Regions from separate parts of the Variovorax sp. 10L426 genome, predicted to be linked through region 2. Evidence: riboswitches for the same ligand, from Rfam matches in the RefSeq annotation. Region 2 holds a riboswitch; the other holds the start of a gene.
The links. Region 2 has a riboswitch for glycine ahead of AC1DHL_RS21420 (FAD-dependent oxidoreductase). Riboswitches for the same ligand answer to the same signal wherever they lie in the genome.
Positions count from the first base shown of each region.

Region 1 (3,401 bases), on a different contig from region 2:
CCGCACTTGTTCATTCTGCGTTCATCCGCTGCAGCGCAGCATCGGCACGGCGCACGATCCTTTGTAGGAGAACGAGCCTGCGCATCGGATGGTCCTCGCCGCCATGACGCCGATACACTGGGTCGATGCGTCCACTGCGCCGAATCTGGCTCACCTCCCTGGCTTGCCTGGGCCTGCTGGGCCTTCTGGGCAACCCCATGCCGTCGCACGCGCAAGGCGGGGCCGACGAACTTCGCATCGGCTCCAAGCGATTCACCGAGTCGTACATCCTGGCAGAGGTTCTCGCGCAGACCGCGGCGCCGCATACCGCCGCCCCCCCGGTGGTCCGGCAGGGACTCGGCAACACGGCCATCGTCTACGAGGCCTTGAGTTCCGGCAGCATCGATCTCTATGCCGAATACACCGGCACCATCGCCCTGGAGATCCTCAAGAGTCCTCAGTCGATGACGCTCGAGGACATGAACGCGGCGCTCCGGCCGCTGGGCCTGGGCGCCGCGATTCCCTTCGGGTTCAACGACGGCTATGCGCTCGCCATGCGCGCGGCCGATGCGGACCGCCTCGGCGTGCGAAGCCTGAGCGACCTCGCCAGCCATCCTGAACTGAAGCTCGGACTGTCGAACGAGTTCATCGGCCGCGCCGACGGCTGGCAAGGGTTGGCTGCGCGATACGGTTTCACACAGACGCCGACGGGGCTGGATCATGGGCTCGCCTACGACGCCATCGCGGCGAAGCAGATCGACGTCACCGACATCTACACCACCGACGCCAAGATCGATCATCTCGGCCTCCGTGTGCTCGAGGACGACCGCCAATATTTCCCTCGCTACGACGCGGTGGTGCTCTACCGGCTCGACGTGCCGACAAGATTGCCCAAGGCGTGGGCGGCACTGCAGAAACTCGAAGGCCGCGTCGACGAGCACGCCATGATCGCAATGAATGCGCGTGCCGAATTGCAGGGCGTGGCGTTCGACGCGATCGCGCGTGACTTCCTGGCGCAGAGCAAGATCGTCGCCCAGGCACCCGCCGCCAAGACAACCGGCTCCGCCCTCCCCAAGGAAGCCGCGGCACGGGGTTTCCTCGCCAAGCTGTTCGGCCCCGACCTTGTCCGCCTCGCGCGTCAACATCTGCTCCTGGTGGCGGTCTCGGTCGGGGTCGCCATCCTGATCGCGGTGCCGGTGGGAGTCCTCGTTTTTCCGCACCTGAACGCGCGTGCGCTCGTCCTGGGGCTCACGGGCCTGCTGCAGACCATTCCCTCGCTCGCACTGCTGGCGATCCTGATCTCGGCCGTCGGCGCGATCGGCCTGGTGCCGGCGCTGATCGCGCTCACGCTCTATTCGCTCTTGCCGATCATGCGGAACACAGTCACCGGCCTGGCCGAAGTCCCGGTCGGGTTGCGGCAGGCAGGGACCGCGCTGGGAATGACCGGCGGCCAGACCCTGCGGGTGGTGCTGCTGCCGCTCGCGCTCCCCACGATCCTTGCCGGCGTGCGGACGGCGACGACCATCGCCATCGGCACCGCGACGATCGCGGCCTTCATCGGCGCGGGCGGTTTCGGCGAACGCATCGTGACCGGCCTGGCACTCAACGATCGCGAACTGCTGGTCGCCGGGGCCATACCCGCGGCGGTGCTGGCCCTGCTCAGCGAGGCATTCTTCGAGTGCATCGAATACCTGATGCGTCGCAAATACTGAAACTTGAAACTGAACGCATCGACAGGCTTCTTCCGGTGCAGCAACTTCACTGAATTCGCCGTTGGGCACGCCTTCGATCCCTTACACTCGCGCAGTCAGGAGAGAGCCCCGCCGCGTCGGGGCCGCCGAAGGCGCAGGTCCCATCGAAGCACGGGCCCGAACGCTCAGGCAAAAGGACTGGCGAAGCGCCCGCATTCAGGGCGTTTCCTTGCTGGAGAGAGACGACCCGTCGCGACGACGGACTCGTCCACCGAAGGAGCAAGCCCCGATCGTGGGGTGAATCTCTCAGGTAAAGCGGACAGCAGGGGTGGCCCATGGCTTCGGCCATGGATCTGGACTGCCCCCTTTTGGAGAGTGCCTTGGCCTCCGCATCGACTGACGATCTTCTGAAGACCCCGCTTCACGCACTGCACGTGGAGCTTGGCGCGCGCATGGTGCCTTTCGCCGGCTACTCGATGCCCGTGCAATACCCGGCGGGCCTCATGGCCGAACACAAGCACACGCGCGAGGCTGCGGGACTCTTCGATATTTCCCACATGGGCCAGTTGCGCCTGTCGGGCCCCGATGCCGCGGCCGCCTTCGAGACGCTGATGCCGGTGGATGTGATCGGCCTGGCGCCCGGCAAGCAGCGCTACGGACTGCTGCTCAATGACGACGGCGGCATCCTCGACGACCTGATGTTCTTCAACGAGGGCAACGACTCGCTGTTCGTGATCGTCAACGGCGCCTGCAAGCAGGCCGACATCGCGCACATCACCGCGAAGATCGGGCACCGTTGCCAGGTCCTGCCGATGCCCGACCACGCGTTGCTCGCGCTCCAGGGACCGCAGGCTGGCGCGACGCTGGCGCGTCTGTCGCCCGGCGTCGAGCGCTTTGTCTTCATGACCGGTGGCGCCGTGCAGATCGGCGGCATTCCGGCTTTCGTGACCCGCAGCGGGTACACCGGCGAAGACGGCTTCGAGATCTCCGTCGGCGCCGCGGACGCCGAACGCCTTGCGCGGCTGCTGCTCGCGCAACCCGAGGTCAAGCCCATCGGCCTGGGAGCGCGCAATTCGTTGCGGCTCGAAGCCGGGCTTTGCCTCTACGGCAACGACATCGACGAGACGACCACGCCAGTCGAAGCCTCGCTCGTCTGGGCCATGCAGAAAGTGCGACGGTCCGGTGGTGCGCGCGAAGGCGGCTTCCCGGGCGCGGCCAAGGTGCTGGCGCAACTCACTGCCGCGGACGGCACGGCGGGCCATCTCGACCACGACACCCTCAAGCGCAAACGCGTGGGCCTCGTCGCGCTGGAGCGTGTTCCGGTGCGCGACGGCACGCTGCTCGAATCCTTCGAAGGCCTCGCCATCGGCCAGGTGACCAGTGGACTGCTCGGTCCCACGGTCGACCGGCCCGTCGCCATGGCCTACGTTGCGCTGGCCTATTCCGAGCCCGGCACGCGCATCCAGGCGATGGTGCGCGGCAAGCCGGTGTTGATGGAAGTCAGCACCATGCCTTTCGTCCCGGCGCGCTATTTCCGCGGCTGAGACCCGATCTTCAAGTCCTGCCGATTTCGTTCCGATTTCTTATCTCAAGGAGCTTTTGTTCATGACCACCAAGTACACCAAGGATCACGAGTGGGTTCGCCAGGAAGCGGACGCGACGCTCGTCACCGTCGGCATCACCGTCCACGCGCAGGACGCACTGGGTGACGTGGTCTTCGTCGATCTGCCT
Region 1 is NZ_JBFTJF010000004.1:155,390-158,790, reverse strand. Features, by position in the region: gene AC1DHL_RS07355 (alpha/beta fold hydrolase) at 1-6, opposite strand, end outside; gene AC1DHL_RS07350 (ABC transporter permease/substrate-binding protein) at 198-1,691, shown strand; glycine riboswitch at 1,778-1,877, shown strand; glycine riboswitch at 1,893-2,003, shown strand; gene gcvT (glycine cleavage system aminomethyltransferase GcvT) at 2,018-3,214, shown strand; gene gcvH (glycine cleavage system protein GcvH) at 3,276-3,401, shown strand, end outside.
Region 1: another riboswitch for glycine. It lies ahead of gcvT (glycine cleavage system aminomethyltransferase GcvT); the one in region 2 lies ahead of AC1DHL_RS21420 (FAD-dependent oxidoreductase).

Region 2 (3,401 bases):
CCGGCGTGCATTCGCGCAGGAACTGCAGTCCCCAGAGCCACTGCCGCATGTCGGCGCGGAGGCGGAAGAGCAGGGGAGCGTCCTCCTTGCCGAGCCATTGCAGCACCTTCAGCGGTGCGCTCGGATTGGCCCAGGGCTCGGCATGGCTCACTGATATCTGGCCGCCGTTGGCGAAGCTGGTTTCGGCAGCAGGTGTGGCCTGCCGGTCGATCACGGTCACTTCATGGCCGAGTTGCTGGAGGAAGTAAGCCGAAGTCACGCCGAGCAAGCCGGCGCCAAGAACGATCACGCGCATTTCAAGAACCCTCGAAGGTTGCAGCTCTTGGCTCGAACGGAAACGGATGCTGTGAAAAAGAAAAGCAACCGGACCGTGCGTCCAAGTTGCCGCTCCCCCTGTCCTCGGTACCTGAGAGATTCACCCGTTGCGCCCGCAACAGGTTTGCTCCTTCGGTGCATCACGTGGTGTGATGGCTCTCCAGACGGCTCTGACAGTTGGTGCAGTACAGGCTCGTTTGTGCGAGCCGACCTGAGCGTTTATGGGAGTTTGCGCCTTCGGTGGGGCCGCCAAGCGGCCCGCTCTCCTGCAGTGCGGCGATTGTAGGGGCGCCGCGCCCGGCTGGCTACAGCCCTCTGAAGGCGAAGTCGAGTTCGGGCCGCAAGCCGCTGACGATACGGGCGATCGATTTGCTCGCGCCGCAGGCGTGCGTCCATGTCGCCGTGCCCGGGGCGGTATTGAGGAACAGGTTGGGGACTCGCGTCTTGCCGACCATTGGCAGCCGATTGCGGCTCACCGCGTGCATGGCGGTTTCGAACGAAGCCTGCGCGGTGTCAGTCATGCCGGGAAACAGCGCCTCGATGCGCCTGAGGATCGCTTCGAAGCGGTCCGAGTCTGGCTCGCTCTGCTCGTCATGGCTCACGCGCACGGTGGAAGAAACCCGGAGATAGACACCGTTGGCGTTCTCGACGCGTGCGATTCGAAGCTTGCCCTGTCGGTCGTGCAGCACGATGTGCGGTGCGTGCGCGGCGTCCCTGACCGGCATCGTGGCGATGTACTCGCGAACGAAATTCAGCGGCATGTCGATGCCAAGGTCTTCCGCATGCGGAACGCTCGATGCGCCCAGGGCGAGAACATAGGACTGCGCGCGCACGGTGGTGGGTTGTCCTTGTGCATCCAGCAGGTCGACATGACTGATGCGGCCGTCACGCGTCTTCAGCGAGACCACGGTGTGCTTCATCATGAAGCGCACACCGGCCGCGCGGCAAAGAAAGACGATGCTTGCCGCGAACTGGGCGGGATCGCGTGCCGGGTCCTCGAGCGAGAAAGTCGCTCCGGCGAGCTTGCTGCCGACGGCATGCAATGCAGGCTCCAGGCCCGTGGCCTCTTCGGCGGAGAGCAGACGTTCCTCGCAGCCGAGTTCGGACCAGTGGGGTGCGCGGGCCATGCGCCCATGGAAGGCTTGGGCGTCGGTGAAGAAGTTCATGAGCCCGTTCGAGCGCGGCCGTTGCGACATGCCGGCCTCGTCACGCAGCGCACGTGCGCTCTCGCGGCTGTAGGCGGCGAGACGCACCATGTGCTCAAGCGGGTCGCGTTTCGCCGGTTCGCCAATGGCTCGGTCGAGCAGCTTGGCGATGCGATGACGCACCTTTGCGCGCAGGCGGGACCAGCCGCCTTCTGTTCGTCGCGCATAGGCCGAATCCGCTTCGGAGCGTTGCAGCGCAATCGCAGATTCGCTGGGTTCGGCCCGGCCCCGGGCCTTGGCGGCGGGGGTCGCGTGGCGGTCCACCACGATCACCTCGTGACCGAGTTGCTGAAGGTAATAGGCCGTCGTTACACCGAGCAAACCGGCGCCGAGCACAACCACGCGCATGTCCGAATCCTTTTGGGATGGCATGAACGGCGGGTGTTGGTGCTTACTGTGCAAAGCGCCGAGACCCGGGGTTCAGACTGCCGCTCCCCCTGTCTCCTTTACCTGAGAGTTTCATCCGCTGCGCCATGCAGCGGACTTGCTCCGTCGGTGCACCACGTCGCGTGGCGTCTCTCCAGTCGGCGATTGATCAATGTGAGGCAGTCACCGAACCGCTGTTGCGGTTCACCTGAGCGTTCATGGGAGTTTGCGCCAACGGTGGGACGACGAATGCGTCCGCTTTTCTGCGGGGCGAATTTTATAGAGGAAACCGGTTTCTGTGTGTTTCAGGCCCTGCGCAGACGCGTGAACAATTCGAACTCCCAGTTGCGCATGCCCAGGAGCAGGGTGTAGCCCTCCCGCTCCTTGGGCGACAGCTTCTGGTCGGTCTGGTGCTGCTGGGCGAAGTCCTGTGCAACGCGCTGCAGGCGGTCCAGGAAGGCAGGCGCCAGCGATTTGCTGATCGATCCATGCACCAACAGGAGGCCTTCGGCCGGGCCGTCGAAGCCGCCGCGGTAGTAGTCGAGCACGACGTTCTCGCGAAAGAAATCCATCACCGGGCCGTGCGGGCGCCATCGGAAGGTCTTGGCGAGCTTCAGGCGGTAGCGGTTCAGCGGACGCAACTCGATGATGCCGATGCGGTCGAGTTGCGCCAGGTAACCGATGCATTCGGCCTCGGTGATGCGGTAGGCGCCGACGATCTGCTCCAGCGTCCATTGGCTCAGCACGCAGATGGCGAGCAGCAACAACTTCTTGTCCCTGACGACAGCTTTTTCTTGCTCGAGCGTCAGTTCCTTGAGCAAGGGCTGGGCGTCCGCCACGCGGCGGGCGAGTTCCGCGAAATCGATCTTGAGCGCCCGGCAGATCGCGTCGACCCGCGTCAGCGGCATGTCGCCCTTGGCGAGCATCCGCTTCACGCTGGATTCGGCCATGTCCAGCGACTTGGCGAGATCCGCGTAAGTCATGTGGGCGTTCTTGAGTTCGTTCTTGAGGGCGACGACCAGATCGACAGTGGTGCTCATGAGGTGGTGGTATTGCCGGCTGATACCGGGGGTGGTGAAAAAGTGCTCCGTATCGATTCTCGATGCCAGGGAGGGGGTCGGCAACCTAGATTGCGCCCATCGAGCTATTCATCGGAGTCCGTCATGCCGCTGTCGTCCTTCTCCAACCGTGAACGTTGCCTCGTTTCGCTGTTCGCGCTGCTCCTTTTGGCCGCAATCGCCGGGCCGGTCCTTCCGGCCTCTGGCCTCGCCGGGGCGCCGTTCGCCGATCGCCATGCCTGGCACGGCCTGCCAAATGCGATGGATGTGTTGAGCAACCTGCCCTTCGTCGCGATCGGCATCTGGGGCCTGCGCTGGCTGCATTGGCTCGATCGCGCGCACGAAGACGCGCTCGACGCCGCACCGCTGCCCCAAGCGGGCGCTCACCTTCCCGTGAATGCGCTCGATTGCGCCTGGGTGTTCTTTGCCGGCCTGATCCTGACCGCTGCCGGGTCCG
Region 2 is NZ_JBFTJF010000015.1:62,285-65,685, reverse strand. Features, by position in the region: gene AC1DHL_RS21425 (D-amino acid dehydrogenase) at 1-295, opposite strand, end outside; glycine riboswitch at 384-489, opposite strand; glycine riboswitch at 494-594, opposite strand; gene AC1DHL_RS21420 (FAD-dependent oxidoreductase) at 621-1,868, opposite strand; glycine riboswitch at 1,948-2,054, opposite strand; gene AC1DHL_RS21415 (helix-turn-helix domain-containing protein) at 2,192-2,926, opposite strand; gene AC1DHL_RS21410 (hypothetical protein) at 3,050-3,401, shown strand, end outside.